2 linked regions of the Saccharothrix espanaensis DSM 44229 genome follow. The protein of the gene in region 1 interacts with the protein of each later gene in a pairwise test. Links are inferred from orthologs where the notes say so. Each region holds a gene or a part of one and is shown on either strand. Other genes may lie near its edges. The genes, in order: clpS and BN6_RS01295.

The links.
Region 2: the proteins of clpS (region 1) and BN6_RS01295 interact in binary tests that used the Escherichia coli proteins (3 or more experiments, as listed by UniProt). The link is inferred for Saccharothrix espanaensis DSM 44229 from one-to-one orthologs.

Annotation. Positions count from the first base shown.
Region 1 is NC_019673.1:1,222,770-1,230,106, forward strand. The notes cover bases 1,848-4,520. They hold clpS (ATP-dependent Clp protease adapter ClpS), read left to right. Parts: upstream 1,848-2,870; coding sequence 2,871-3,170; downstream 3,171-4,520. Other genes in these bases: BN6_RS05705 (nicotinate phosphoribosyltransferase), read right to left, coding at 1,848-2,780; BN6_RS05715 (DUF2017 domain-containing protein), read left to right, coding at 3,167-3,724; BN6_RS05720 (P1 family peptidase), read left to right, coding at 3,724-4,296; BN6_RS05725 (Mov34/MPN/PAD-1 family protein), read left to right, coding at 4,415-4,520. In the rest of the region: BN6_RS05695 (hypothetical protein), read left to right, coding at 83-739; BN6_RS05700 (isochorismatase family protein), read right to left, coding at 918-1,487; more of BN6_RS05705, read right to left, coding at 1,506-1,847; more of BN6_RS05725, read left to right, coding at 4,521-4,870; BN6_RS05730 (MoaD/ThiS family protein), read left to right, coding at 4,925-5,197; BN6_RS05735 (PLP-dependent cysteine synthase family protein), read left to right, coding at 5,201-6,151; BN6_RS05740 (polysaccharide deacetylase family protein), read right to left, coding at 6,429-7,076; BN6_RS05745 (cytidine deaminase family protein), read left to right, coding at 7,276-7,337. UniProt on the Escherichia coli protein: Involved in the modulation of the specificity of the ClpAP-mediated ATP-dependent protein degradation.
Region 2 is NC_019673.1:265,254-272,878, forward strand. The notes cover bases 2,509-5,469. They hold BN6_RS01295 (Dps family protein), read left to right. Parts: upstream 2,509-3,725; coding sequence 3,726-4,214; downstream 4,215-5,469. Other genes in these bases: BN6_RS01280 (alpha/beta hydrolase), read right to left, coding at 2,509-2,526; BN6_RS01285 (NADPH-dependent FMN reductase), read left to right, coding at 2,603-3,163; BN6_RS01290 (organic hydroperoxide resistance protein), read left to right, coding at 3,284-3,709; BN6_RS01300 (prolyl oligopeptidase family serine peptidase), read right to left, coding at 4,280-5,469. In the rest of the region: BN6_RS01275 (catalase), read left to right, coding at 1-1,341; more of BN6_RS01280, read right to left, coding at 1,459-2,508; more of BN6_RS01300, read right to left, coding at 5,470-6,088; BN6_RS01305 (class I SAM-dependent methyltransferase), read right to left, coding at 6,085-6,903; BN6_RS01310 (hypothetical protein), read right to left, coding at 6,978-7,199; BN6_RS01315 (MarR family winged helix-turn-helix transcriptional regulator), read left to right, coding at 7,583-7,625.

The sequences.
Region 1 (7,337 bases):
GGTGACATGTCGCAAGGCGGGGCAGCGCACGTCCCGTGCCGATCGATCATTCCGTGGGAACGCAATTCGAGAAGGGCACCCCATGAACCACATCCTCGCGCGCCGAGCCGGGGCGGTGGCCGCTGCGCTGGCGCTCTGCCTGGTCGGCGCGCCCGCCCAGGCGGCCACCCCGCCGGGCGTCGCGTCCGCCGGTTCGGCCGACTTCACGCGGGCGGGACGGCACGTCGTCGTGCCCGCGCTCGCGCCGTGCTCGGTCGGCGGGCCCACCACCGCCTCGTCGAGCGCGGTCGCCGAGGCGGGCATCCGGTTCGGCGCGGGCAGCTCCACCTGCACCACCACGGTGATCGACGCGCAGAACAACACCACCGAGACCAGGTCCTCCGCCCAGGGCGTCGACTTCGAGCTCTCGGCGCTGACGACCGCGGGCGGCGCGCGGCTCAAGGTCGGCCGCTGGCAGGTCTCCTGCACCGGCCGGGAGGACGGCACCGCGGCCGGCTGGGAGCTGGAGGGCCTCAGCGGGTTCCCGGGGCTGCCCAAGGACATCCCGGCGAACTACCGCTACGAGGTGAAGGGCTCGACCGGCGTGGTGCTGGCCGAGATCACCTTCAGCGAGGTCCTGCTGCCCGAGCCGAACGACGGCAGCCTGACCATGAACCTCATGCACCTGCGCTTCGCCGAGGCGTCCGGCGCCACCGGTGACGTCGTGGTCGGCGCGGCCTCCTGCTCACCGACCCCGTGACCCCGTCCCGGCCCCGCCCGTCGCGGCGGGGCCGGGTGTCCCGTCAGCCGGTCTGCGAGGCCGGTTCGTTCGGCCGGTTCGTTCGGCCGGTTCGTCCGGCCCGTTCGTGGGGCTGGGTGTCGGTTCGGCCGGTCTGCGGGGGCCGGGTCGGCGTGTGGCGCACCAGGCGGGGAGTGGGTCAGCCGACGTGCGGCGCGCCCTCCAGGGTGACGCCCGCCTCGCGCAGCCGGTCCAGCGCGGTGTCGACGGTCGCCCGCGCGACACCCGCCGTGAGGCCGAGCAGGACCGTGGTGGCGAAGCCCGCCGACGCGGCGTCGAGCGCGGTGGCCCGGACGCAGTGGTCGGTGGCGATCCCCACCACGTCCACCTGCTCCACCCCGCGCCGCCGCAACCAGTCCGTCAACGACTCGCCGCCGCCCGACGCGCCCTCGAAGCCCGAGTACGCCGCCGCGTAGGCACCCTTGGAGAACACCGCCTCCACCGGGGTCACGTCGAACTCCGGGTGGAACGACGCCCCGGCCGTGCCGGCCACGCAGTGCACCGGCCACGAGTCCACGAAGTCCGGCGTCGCACTGAAGTGGTCGCCCGGGTCCACGTGGTAGTCCCGGGTCGCCACGACGTGGTCGTAGCCGCCCGCCGCGACGTGCGACGAGATCGCCGCCGCCACCGCCGCGCCGCCCGGCACCGCGAGCGATCCGCCCTCGCAGAAGTCGTTCTGGACGTCCACCACGATCAGCGCCCTGGTCATGCGCACACCTCCTGCAACCTAGAGGAACGTCGTCGGGATCGCGGGCTCGCCGCGGGACAGCTTCAGGCCCTCCCACGGCACGGTGACCAGCGCGGCGCGCAGCCGTTCCCGGCTCTCCGCCAAGGTGTCCAACCCGTCGGCGCGCTGCCCGTCGCGCACCAGCGGCACCGGCAGCAGCCGGTCGTCGGGGCCCAGCTCGGGCGTCTGGGCGTTGGGGAACACGACCTCTTCCAACGCCGTCCCGGTGTCCTTGTGCCGCCGCAGCGCGTTCTTGCGCCCGCCGCGGGACTCCTTGTGGGAACTGCGCTTCGCGACCGGCCGGCCGGCCACCTCGACCAGCTTGTAGACCATGCCCGCGGTCGGCGCGCCGGACCCGGTGACGACCGACGTGCCGACGCCGTACGCGTCCACGGGCTCGGCGCGCAGCGCGGCGATCGAGTACTCGTCCAGGTCGCCGGACACGACGATCCGGGTGTTCTTCGCGCCCAGCGAGTCGAGCTGGTCGCGCGCCTGCCGGGCCAGCACGCCCAGGTCGCCGGAGTCGATCCGGACCGCGCCCAGCTCCGGCCCGGCCACCTCGACGGCGGTCTTGATGCCCGCGGTGATGTCGTAGGTGTCCACCAGCAGTGTGGTGCCCGCGCCCAGGGCGTCCACCTGCGCCTGGAAGGCCTCTTCCTCGCTGTCGTGCAGCAGGGTGAACGCGTGCGCGCAGGTCCCGGCGGTCGGGATGCCGTGCCGCCGGGCGGCCTCCAGGTTCGAGGTCGCGGTGAAGCCCGCCAGGTACGCGGCGCGCGCCGACGCGACGGCGGCGTCCTCGTGCGTGCGGCGCGACCCCATCTCGATCATCCGCCGGCCGTTGGCGGCACCGACCATGCGGGCCGCGGCGGACGCGATCGCGCTGTCGTGGTTGAGGATCGACAGGGCCAGCGTCTCCAGCACCACGCCCACGCCGAACGAGGCCCGCACGGACAGGATCGGCGAACCCGGGAAGTACAGCTCGCCCTCCGGGTACCCGTCGACGTCGCCGGTGAACCGGTAGTCCGCGAGCCACGAGAGCGTGGCGTCGTCCACCACGTTCGTCCGCTCCAGCAGCTCCAGCTCCGCCTCGCCGAACCGGAACGCCTCGATCGCGTCCAGCAGCCTGCCGGTGCCCGCCACCACGCCGTAGCGCCTGCCCTCGGGCAGCCTGCGGGCGAACACCTCGAACACGCACGGACGGTCCGCGGTGCCGTCGCGCAACGCCGCGGCGAGCATCGTCAACTCGTAGTGGTCCGTGAACAGCGACGTCGACATGAGGTCAAAGCCTAGGCTCGACGGGGCCGTTGCCGCAGGAGGTGGACCTATGGGCTCCGCCACGCAGGGGAACATGACACCATTGGCGGTATGACCACGCCCGTCGAGCATGAGCGGACGCAGGTTGACCCGGCGCCCGAGGAGGTCCGCACCGAGGACCGCCCTTGGCAGACGCTGGTCTGGAACGACCCGGTGAACCTGATGTCCTACGTGACGTACGTGTTCCAGAAGCTGTTCGGCTACAGCCGCGACCACGCGACGAAGCTGATGCTGGACGTCCACCACAAGGGCCGGGCGATCGTGTCGTCCGGGTCCAAGGACAAGATGGAGGCCGACGTGGCTAAACTGCACGCGGCCGGGCTCTGGGCGACCATGCAGCGTTCGTCGTGAAGAAGTGGACCCGCTCCGGCGACGTCGTGCTGGGTCGGTTCGACCGGCAGGAGGCCGCGGTCGTGCGCGGCCTGGTCAGCCAGATCCAGGACATGCTGCTGGCCCGCGCCGAAGAGGCCCCGCAGGACGAGCTGGCCGAGCTGACCGGGATCAGGACCGGTTCCTCGACCCCGCCGGACGACCCGATCCTGGGCCGGCTGCTGCCCGACTTCCACCGGCTCGACCCGGACGCGCCCGACCCGTCCGAGGTCGACTCGGCCAACGCCCTGCGCTCGCTGCACGAACCCGAGCTGCTCGACCACAAGAGCGGGGTCGCCGCGGTGGTGCTGGAGACGTGCCCGCCCGACGGCGGCGAGGTGCGGCTGCGGCTGGAGCAGGCCGAGGCGTGGCTCTCGGCGCTCAACGACGTGCGGCTGGCCCTGGGCACGGCGCTGGACGTGCAGGACGACATGCCCGACGAACTGCCGTCGGACGACCCGAGGTCGCCGCACCTGGGCGTCTACCACTGGCTGACCTGGGTGCAGGAGACCCTGGTCGAAGCCGTGATGGACTGATGCCCGCCGGCCTGCTGCTCGGTCGCGGGCCCGGGGTGGCGGTGCTGCTCGCGCCCGAGGGGGCGGTGGCCGGCGTCGACGTCCGGGGCGCGCCGTGGGGGACCCGCGAGCTGGACCTGCTCGACCCGTCCACCCTGGTCCAGCGGGTGCACGCGGTCGTGCTGGCCGACGGCCCGGCGTCGGTCGGCGGCGTGGTCCGGTGGCTGGCGGAGCGGCACTTCGGGTTCCCGGTGGGACGTGCCCCGCACGAGGTGGTGCCGATCGTGCCCGCCGCCGCAGTGGGCCGTAACCCGGATGACCTGGGTTTTTCGGCGTGCGAGGCGGCGGGGCCGGTGGAGCCGGGCGCGCTCGTGGTGGTGGGGGAGACCGTCGCGGCGTTGGTCGTGGTCGACGCCGAGTTGGACAAGGCCGCGTGCCGCCGGGTCGCGATGTCCGCCCACGACGGTCTGGTCCGCGCCGGGCTGCACCTGCCCGCGACGGTGTTCGCCGTGGCCACCGGGGTCCCGACCGGCACGAGCCTCAACGACCTGTGCGCCGTGGCCGCCGACCAGGTGGCCGAGGGTGCCCGCTGACCTGCCCGATCGCAGGTGGTCGCACTGCCGCCGGCCGGTCGGGCCGCGCCCCGACCACGGGTGCAAGTGCGGGTTCTCACACACCGGGACGACTTCCGCCACCACGTAGGATGAGGGCGTGCTGGTGATTCGCCGTGACCTCGTCGACGCGATGGTGGCGCACGCCCGTCGCGACCACCCCGACGAGGCGTGCGGGATCATCGCGGGCCCCGAGGGCTCCGACCGCCCCGAGCGGTTCATCGCGATGGACAACGCCGAGCGCTCGCCGACGTTCTACCGGTTCGACTCGGCCGAGCAGCTCCGGGTGTGGCGCGAGATGGACCGCGCGGACGAGGTGCCGGTGGTCGTCTACCACTCGCACACCGCCACCGAGGCGTACCCCTCGCGCACGGACGTCTCCTACGCCAGCGAGCCCGACGCCCACTACGTCCTGGTGTCCACCAAGGACCCGGAGCAGCACGAGCTGCGCTCCTACCGGATCGTGGACGGCGTCGTGACCGAAGAACCGGTCGAGGTCGTCGAGTCGTACATGTTCGCGCACAACGGCGCGGACGACACGCCCGACTGCCGCTGAAGCGCCGTCGCCCGCCACATCTCCCGATATCCGGCTCCTCTCGGAGGTTCCAGCATGTCCGTCACCGTCTCCATCCCCACGATCCTGCGCACGCACACCGCTGGGCAGAAGTCCGTGGAGGCCGCGGGTACCACGCTCGCGCAGGTCATCGACGACCTGGAGGCCAACCACGGTGGCTTGAAGGCGCGCCTGGTCAAGGAAGGCGCGCTGCACCGCTTCGTCAACGTCTACGTCAACGACGAGGACGTCCGCTTCGCGGGCGGGCTCGAAGCGGCGGTCAAGGACGGCGACACGGTCACGATCCTCCCGGCCGTCGCGGGCGGCTGAGCCATGGCTCGGTACGAGTCGCTGCTGGACGCGGTCGGCGGCACGCCCCTGGTGGGCCTGCCCCGGCTGTCGCCCTCGAAGGACGTCCGGCTGTGGGCGAAGCTGGAGGACCGCAACCCGACCGGCTCCATCAAGGACCGCCCGGTCCTGATGATGATCGAGGAGGCCGAGCGGTCCGGGCGGCTCACCCCCGGCTGCACCATCCTCGAACCGACCTCGGGCAACACCGGCATCGCGCTGGCGATGGCCGCCAAGCTCAAGGGCTACGGCCTGGTGTGCGTGATGCCGGAGAACACCTCGACCGAGCGCAAGCAGCTCCTCCAGGCCTACGGCGCGCGGATCGTGTTCTCGCCCGCCGCCGGCGGCTCCAACCAGGCGGTGGCGCGGGCCAAGGAACTGGCCGCGCAGAACCCCGACTGGGTGATGCTCTACCAGTACGGCAACCCGGCGAACGCAGGCGCGCACTACCACGGCACCGGCCCTGAGATCCTCAAGGACCTGCCGACCATCACGCACTTCGTGGCCGGCCTGGGCACCACCGGCACGCTCGTCGGCGTCGGCCGCTACCTGCGCGAGCAGAAGCCCGGCGTGCAGATCATCGCCGCCGAACCGCGCTACGGCGAGCTGGTCTACGGCCTGCGCAACCTCGACGAGGGCTTCGTGCCCGAGCTGTACGACGCGGAAGTACTCACCGGCCGCTACTCGGTCGGCTCGTACGACGCGCTGCGCCGCACCCGGCAACTGCTGGAGGTGGAGGGCATCTTCGCGGGCATCTCCACCGGCGCGATCCTGCACGCCGCGCTGGCCGCCGCCGAGAAGGCCGTGATCAAGGGCGAATCGGCCGACGTGGCGTTCGTGGTCGCCGACGCGGGGTGGAAGTACCTGTCTACTGGGGCTTATGCGGGGACGCTGGACGAGGCGGCCCAAAGACTTGATGGTCACCTCTGGGCTTGAGGGAGGTGTTGGATTGCCGCGACTCCGTCGCGGCGGGCTCGGCCGCCTGGAAGTCGGCTCATCGCACCGTTTTCAGCCCGATCGGTAAAGCGTGATCGGGCTGAAAACGGTGCGACAAGCCGACGCGGCCTCGCGTGGTGGTCCCGTTTGGAGGATGGGTGACTACGAACGGGCCGGGGGGGACGAAAAACGGGGCCGGGGGACTGAAAGCTGGCCGGGGGGCTAAAAGCTTGCTTGGGGCTGAAAGGCTTGCTGGGTCCTGAAAGCTTGCTTGGGGTTAGGGGGCTGCTACTCGGCCCTTGGGGGTGATCTTGCCTGGGCAGAGGTGCTTGGCTTTGAGGCCCTTGACGATCTGGGGGACCGCGTCGACGGTGGTCTGGTAGCCGTCGTGCATCAGGATGATGTCGCCGGACTTCGCGGCGGTGGCGGAGCGGACGATCGCCTCGGTCGGCACGCCGCTCCAGTCGACGGTGTCGACGGTCCACAGCACTTCGGTCAGGCCCTGGCGGCGTGCTTCGGCGCGCACGGCGTCGTTCGTGTCGCCGTAGGGCGGGCGGAACAGGGTCGGCGTGCGTCCGGTGGCTTCGCGCAGCACGTCCTGGGTCCGGGAGAGTTCCGCGGTCAGCTCGGTCGGCGGGAGGGTGGTCAGGGCGGGGTGCGACCAGGAGTGGTTGCCCAGCCAGTGGCCCGCCCGCACGGTCTCGCGCACCAGGTCCGGCCGCTCCTCGGCGCGCGCCCCGACGTCGAAGAACGTCGCCCTGGCGCGGGCGGCTTTCAGCGCGGCCAGCAGCGGGCGGACGAAACCGGGGTTGGGGCCGTCGTCGTAGGTGAGCGCCACGTACCCGGAACAGCCGGGTGCGGCATTCGCCGGAACGACCGGTGCGACGAACAGCAGCGCGATCACCAAGAGGGTTCTCGACAGCATCCACTACTCCCTAGGGGACGGGCGGCCTGCGGTCCCACTATCGGTTCACCGGACGTGAGCCGACAACGGTTTCCCTTCGTTCTGCAACTTGCCGCTGTCGTGTTGGGCCGGATGAAAAGCCGTGGTCGTCCGTTCGGTGCTATCCGGCCCGTCCGAGGTGTTCCTACGATTCGGACGACCAGGGCCCGACTACCCGGTGGTGTGTGAATTGAGCCTGTCCGAACCGGACCGCGAACTGCTCGCCCGCGCGCTCGCGGTGGC
Region 2 (7,625 bases), 960 kb from region 1 along the record:
CTGATCGAGAAGAACGCCCAGTTCAACCGCGAGCGCGTGCCCGAGCGGGTCGTGCACGCCAAGGGCGGCGGCGCCTTCGGCCACTTCGAGACCACCGAGGACGTCAGCCGCTTCACCAAGGCCGCGCTGTTCCAGCCGGGCGCGAAGACCGAGACGCTGCTGCGCTTCTCGACCGTCGCCGGCGAGCTCGGCTCGCCCGACACCTGGCGCGACCCGCGCGGGTTCGCGCTGAAGTTCTACACCTCCGAGGGCAACTACGACCTGGTCGGCAACAACACCCCGGTGTTCTTCCTGCGCGACCCGATCAAGTTCCCGGACTTCATCCGCTCCCAGAAGCGCCGCGCCGACACCGGCCGCCGCGACCACGACATGCAGTGGGACTTCTGGACGTTGCAGCCGCAGACCGCGCACCAGGTGACGTGGCTGATGGGCGACCGGGGCATCCCGAAGACCTGGCGGCACCAGAACGGCTACGGCTCGCACACCTACCTGTGGGAGAACGCGGCGGGCGAGAAGTTCTGGGTGAAGTACCACTTCAAGACCGACCAGGGCATCGAGACCCTGACCTCGGACGAGGCCGCCCGGATCGCCGGCGAGGACGCCGACGCGCACCGCGCCGACCTGTGGCACGCCATCGAGCGCGGCGAGTTCCCGTCGTGGACGCTCAAGGTCCAGGTCATGCCGTACGAGGACGCGAAGGACTACCGCTTCAACCCGTTCGACCTGACCAAGGTGTGGCCGCACGCGGACTACCCGCTGATCACGGTCGGCAAGCTGGTCCTCGACCGGAACCCGGCGGACTACTTCGCCGAGATCGAGCAGGCCGCGTTCGAGCCCACCAACCTGGTGCCCGGCATCGGCACGTCCCCGGACAAGATGCTGATCGGCCGCATCTTCTCCTACCCGGACGCCCACCGGTACCGGATCGGCGCGAACTACGCGCAGCTGCCGGTGAACCGGCCGAAGTCCCCGGTGAACTCGTACGCGAAGGACGGCGCGATGCGCTACACCAACGCGTCCGACCCGGTCTACGCCCCGAACTCCTACGGCGGCCCGCACGCGAGCGCCGTGACGGCCGGTGAGACCACCTCGGCCTACGGCGTCCAGGACGAGGTCGTGCGCGCGGCGTACACGCTGCACGCCGAGGACGACGACTTCGGCCAGGCCGGCACGCTGATCCGCGAGGTCATGGACGACGCCCAGCGCGAACGCCTGGTGCAGACCGTGATCAGCCACGCGGGCAACGGCGTGTCCGCCCCGGTGCTGGAGCGCGTCTTCGCGTACTGGCGCAGCATCGACAAGGAGACCGGCGACAAGATCGCCGCCGCCTTCGGCAAGTGACGTAGTGCCGGCGGGGAGGGGCTGCGGCTCCTCCCCGTTCGCGCTGTCCGGACCCTCCCGCTGTGACCCTCCCGCTGTCCGGACGGGCCGTCCCGCGCGGCGGGACGGGCCGTCACGTCACGCCGTCTCGGTCACGCCCTTGCGCGCGTTGGCCAGCGCCAGCCCGGTGCGCAGCGCGCCCACGGCCTCCGCCACGGCTTCCCGGAACACGCCGCCCACCCCGAGGATGTTGGCGTACCCGTGGAACAGCCCCTCGTAGCGCCGCAGCACCACCGGGACCCCTTGGTCGGCGAGCTTCTCGGCGAACGCCTCGCCCTCGTCGCGCAACGGGTCGAACCCGGCGGTCGCCAGGTAGGTGGGCGGCAGGCCGCTGAGGTCGTCGGCGAGCAGCACGGAGAGCCTGGGGTCGGCGTGCGCCGAGCGGGACGGCGCGTAGTGGTCCAGGAACCAGTCCATCTTCCGGTCGGTCAGGAAGAAGCCCTCGCCGAAGATCTCCCGCGAGCGCCGGCGCACGGTCGCGTCCACCGCCGGGTAGAACAGCAGCAGGAACACCGGTTTGACGGCGTCGGCGTGCAGTGCGGTCACGGCGGCCAGGTTGCCGCCCGCGCTGTCTCCGCCGACCGCGATCCGGGCCGGGTCGATGCGCAGTTCCGAAGCGTTCGCCACAGCCCACTCGTACGCGGTGCGCGCGTCGTCGGCGGCGGCCGGGAACGGGTGCTCGGGGGCCAGCCGGTAGTCCGCGGCCAGCACCCGCACGCCCGCCTCGACGGCCAGGAACCGGCACAGGTTGTCGTGGCTGTCGAGGTCGCCGCTGACCCAGCCGCCACCGTGGTAGAAGACCAGCAGCGGCGAGCCCTCGGCCAGGCCGTGCGGGGTGTAGAAGCGGCCGCCGACGCCGTCCATGGACACCGCGCGGACCGTCACGCCCTCGATCACCGGGCCGGACACCAGGAAGTTGCTCCTGGTCAGGGCCGCCCGGTTGGCCGCCGGGGTGGTGGTCTGCCAGTCCTCGCCGCTGAGCTGCTGCAGGCGCAGCAGCAGGTGCGCCTCGGGGTGCAGGCGCTGGCCGTCGAGGGTGATCGGCGGGCCGGTGATCAGCTTGCGCAGCGGCCCGGGGAGGCCGAACGCGAAGCGCAGGGCACCGGCCAGGACGCCGGGGGGCAACGACTCGGCGAGCTTCGACATGAGACGCACGTTACTCGCCAGTACACCCCCCGACCAGGTTGGACCTCCAGCTAGGTGGAGGTGGCAGGATCGGGGCATGACGGTCACGGTGGTGGGTATCGGCGGTTCGCTGCGCCCGAACTCGCAGTCCGAACGCGCGCTGCGGATCGCGCTGTCCGGCGCGGCGGACGCGGGCGCCAAGGTCATCGAGGTCGTCGGACCGGACCTGGTGCTGCCGTTCTACGACCCCGCCGTGGCCGACCGCCCGGACAACGCCCGCCGGCTGGTCGAGGCGCTGCGCCAGGCCGACGGCGTCGTGCTCGTCTCGCCCGGCTACCACGGCACGGTCTCCGGCCTGGTCAAGAACGCCCTGGACTACGTCGAGGACCTGCGCGAGGACCCGCGGGTCTACCTCGACGGGCGGGCGGTGGGCTGCGTGGCCGCCGCGCGCGGCTGGCAGGCGTCGGTCACCACGCTGACCGCCCTGCGCTCGATCGTGCACGCGCTGCGCGGCTGGCCCACCCCGCTCGGCTCGGCGATCAACTCCCGCGAGGTCGAGTTCGACCTCGAAGGGGGCTGCTCGGATCCCACGGTCGCGGACACTTTGCGCACGATCGGGCGACAGGTGGCGGAGTTCGCCGTGTCACAAGCCGGTTGACGGTTCTACTGGGCGGGTACGCCTGGACCGGCGTGAGCTGCCGCGCCACGCGGTGCGGTCCGGTGCGAACCGGGTGTCGAGGGGGAGAGGAACCCCGAACCACCAGCTCGAAGGAGAACGTTGATGCAGGTGCTCTACACGGCGGAGGCGACCGCGGTCGGCGACGGCCGCGACGGCGAGGTCCGCTCCTCGGACGGCGTGCTCGACGAGCAACTCGTCACGCCGACCGAGCTGGGTGGTCCCGGTGGCGACAAGACGAACCCGGAGCAGCTCTTCGCGGCCGGGTACGCGGCGTGCTTCCACAGCGCGCTCCAGGTCGTCGCCCGCCGGGCGAAGCTCGCCCTGACCTCGACCGAGGTCACCGCGAAGGTCGGCATCGGCCCGAACGGCGAGGGCGGCTACCAGCTCACCGTCGCCCTGCACGCGCACCTGCCCGGAGTGGAGCAGGCGGTGGCCGACGACCTCGTCGCCCAGGCCCACCAGGTCTGCCCGTACTCCAACGCCACGCGTGGAAACATCGAGGTGGCTCTCACCGCCACCGTGTGAAGGAGGCGCTAGCACCATGGCCAAGTCCCCGGCCAAGTCCCCGATCACCAGCCCGCTGTCCGACGACCACAAGAAGTCGGTCGGAGCGGTGCTCCAGGCGACGCTGGTCGACCTGATCGACCTGTCCCTGGTCGCGAAGCAGGCGCACTGGAACGTGGTCGGCAAGAACTTCCGCAGCGTCCACCTCCAGCTCGACGAACTGGTCACCACGGCCCGGACCTACACCGACGAGGTGGCCGAACGGGCCTCCGCGCTGGGCATCTCGCCCAACGGCAAGGCCAAGACCGTGGCCGCGTCCTCGGGCATCCCGGAGTTCCCGGAGAACTGGCTCAAGGAGGACGACGTGGTGGCCGCCGTGGTCACCGCCCTGGCCAAGCTGGTCGAGCGGCTGCGCGGCCGGATCGACGAGACCGACAAGTCCGACCTGGTCACCCAGGACCTGCTGATCGAGATCACCAAGCAGCTCGAACAGGCCCACTGGATGTGGCAGGCCCAGCAGGCCTGACCGGTCGGGTCCGCGCGCGGCTCGCGCGCGGACCCGACCCGCCTTCCGGCGGACGTCCGGCCGGGCTAGAGCACCTTCCGGACGAACGCGACCTCCGCCGCGGTCTGCCGGATCGTCTCCGCGACGACCAGCGACCCGTGCCCGGCGTCGTACCGGTAGACCTCGTAGGCCGCGCCGCGCGCCGCCAGCCGGTCCAGGTAGTTGTCGATCTGCCGGATCGGGCAGCGCGGGTCGTTCTCGCCCGCCAGCACCAGCACCGGCGCGCTCACCGCGTCCACGTAGGTCAGCGGCGAGCACTCGCGGTACCGGTCCGGCACGTCCTGCGGCGACCCGCCGAACAGCGCCCGGTCGAACGCGCGCAGCGGCTCCATCTCGTCCTCGTAGGCCGCCAGGTAGTCCGCCACCGGCACGCCCGCGACGCCCGCCGCCCAGCGCTCCGGCTGCGTGCCCAGCGCCAGCAGGGTCAGGTAGCCGCCCCACGACGCCCCGTTGACCACGCACCTCGCCGGGTCGGCGAACCCGGAGGACACGGCCCAGTCGTGCACCGCGGCCACGTCCTCCAGCTCCGTGAGCCCCGGCCGGCCCTCGATCGCGTCCCGCCACGCCGAGCCGTAGCCGGTGGAGCCGCGGTAGTTGACGTGCACCACGGCGTACCCGGCGTCCAGCCACACCGCGCGGTAGGCGGAGAACCGGTCCTCGTCGGCCGAGTGCGGGCCGCCGTGCAGGCTGAACACCGTGGGCAGCGGGCCGTCCGGCGCGCCCTCGGGACGGGCCACCAGCGCGTGCACGTCACCGACGAACACGTCCTGGAGGTCGACCGACGGGGCCGCCTTGTGCCCCTGCGGCGCGAGCAGCACGCGCTCGTCGCCGTCCACGTCGAGCACCCGCACCACGCCCGGCTGCGCGCCCGAGGACCAGGAGAACTCGACCGAGCCGTCCGGGCGCGCGGACGCCGAGCCGACCGTCCCGTGTGGAGTGTCCAAAGCGGACAGAATGCCGGTGGTGAGGTCGTAGCGGTGCAACGTGTTGCGGGCCTGGAAGGTGTGCACGACCAAGAGCGACCGGGCGTCCTCGAACCAGTCGGCGCTGATCTCGCCGGGCAGGTCGATCGCGATCTCGGTCTCGGTGTCGGCGGCGACGTCCCAGATCAGCAGTTCCTCGCGGCCCCGGCGCTCGTGCAGCACCAGCAGCCGGTTGTCGCCGGGCACCGGGCTGAACGCGATGGCGTCCAAGCCCTTGCCGGGGCCGTCCCACTTCTCCACGACCGTCTCGCCGGTCGGCGTGACCACGCGCAGCGCGGTGTGCCGGTTGTCGCCGTGCTCGGAGTGCGCGAGCGCGAGCAGCGTCTCGTCCTTGGACAGCGCGGCGATGCCGCCGTCGTTCTCGTGCGAGTAGACCACCTCGGCCGGGCCGCCGTCGCGCGCCACGTAGACGGTGGTGCCGTCGTCGGTGGAGGTGCCGACCGCGACCAGCCCGTGCCCGATCTCCAGGCCCGCCGGGTAGCCGGCCGGCACGCCCTCGACAGCGGGCTTCGGCTCCCCGCCGGCGTGGAACGGCTCGCTGACCCACACGCCGAACTCGTCGCCGTCGCTGTCGGCGAACCACCAGATGGTCTCGCCGTCCGGGCTGAGCGCGGCGTGCGACGTGCCGTTCGGGCGGTCGGTGACCTTGCGGTGGGTGTCCGCGGCCCGGTCCCAGGCGTAGATCTCCCAGACACCGCTGGAGTTCGACACGTAGAGGCTGCGGTCGGGGGCGTCGTCGGCCCAGCCGGGCAGGCTGACCCGGGGCGCGGTGAACCGGTCCCGCCAGCGGGCCTCGGCGTCGGCGTCGTCGAACAGCGGGTCGGGGATCTCGGCGGTCGGGTGCGTCGTCACGTCCCCGATCCTGCCGGCTGCGGCGCGGCGGGCAGGTTCGCGGTGACCAGGTAGTAGTCCAGCAGGCCGCGCTCGGCGGCCCGGATCCACCGGCGGTCCCAGCGGTCCGGGTGGTCGCCGAGCGCGAGCCACCGGTCCAGGCCCGCCCAGACGTGCTCGCCGATGCGGTCCGCGCGCACGTCGGCGAAACCGGCGGCACGCAGGTCGGCGGTGAACCGGTCGATCGGGTGGGCCAGGTCGAGGCCGGTGGCGAAGGTGTCCAGCAGCTCCGCGAGCGCCGGGCCCGCGTCGTCGTGGCGGGCGAAGAACGTGGTCACGGCCAACCGGCCGCCGGGCGCGAGCACCCGCGCGGACTCGTGCGCGAACGCCGTCAGGTCCTCGAAGTGCTGGGCGGCCTCGACGGACAGCAGGCGGTCGAAGGTGTTGTCGGGGAACGGGATGTACGACGCCGAGCCGAGGGTGAACGTGGCCTCGGGCGTGCTCCGCTGGGCGCGGGCCACCTGTTCCGGGACCAGGTCGAGGCCGTCGAGACTGCGCGGTGCGCGGACGAGCACTTCCCGCGCGCCTCGGCCGCGACCGCAGCCGACCTCCAGCACGCGGTCGTCGGGTGTGATGGTGAGGCTGTCCAGGACGAGGTCGTACAGGGCCCGCTGGGACGCGATGCGCTGGTCGACGGTGAGCTCACCGTCCAGCGGAATGCCCGCCCAGTAGCCGAAGTTGATGAACCCGCCGGCGAACGCCGGTCGCTCGGCCAGGTCGTCCGGGCCGTAAATCCGGCGGCGGCGTTCAGCGCGCGCCGCTTCGTCGTCTGCCATCCCCTGATGGTGCCGGTTCGCGGAGGTGGGGTGGCAGAGGGGAGCCGATGGGCCTGTCCCCTGTCGGCCTGTTGCTAGTCGAGCTCTTCGGAGAAGATCTGGTCCATCTTGCGCGACGCCTTCGCGAAGGCGTTCACGACGAGCCCGATGACGGCCAGCGCCAGCCCGGTGAGGACGCCGGTCGCAGGGGAGGCGAGGACCGCCAGCACACCCGCCACCCCGGCGACGACCATGCCCCAGGCGACGAGGTGGAGCCAGCTGCCGGTGGTGGGTTTCATCGCGGAGACGATGCTCATGTTCGGCTCTCCTACCGTGAAAGCGTCTGTGGCCGACGTGTTGTCTCGTCTTCGCGCCGACCTCGACCTTCGTTACTTTGCGTGAGTTGATTCGTCAATCATCACTCATTCGGTGTAACAGAACGTGACATCTGCTCGTACTCCACACCACGCTACGTCAGGAATCGGCTACTAGGCCGAAAGTTCACTCCATCGTGCGACCTAGCGCACTGCCAGTAGGTAACTGCATGCAGTGATGGTGATTGGGCCTTTCGAGTGAGCTGATCACCAGCCGTTCCAGTGCGGCACCTACGCGGCGAGCATGACGTCGTCGGGGACGGCACACCCGGATTGGCGTACATCCGTCGCACGTCCCGGTCGCTGAACGGCCGGTTCCCGGCGGCATGCACGGCCCGCCGGTACACGTCGGCGACCTTCGCCCGGGTG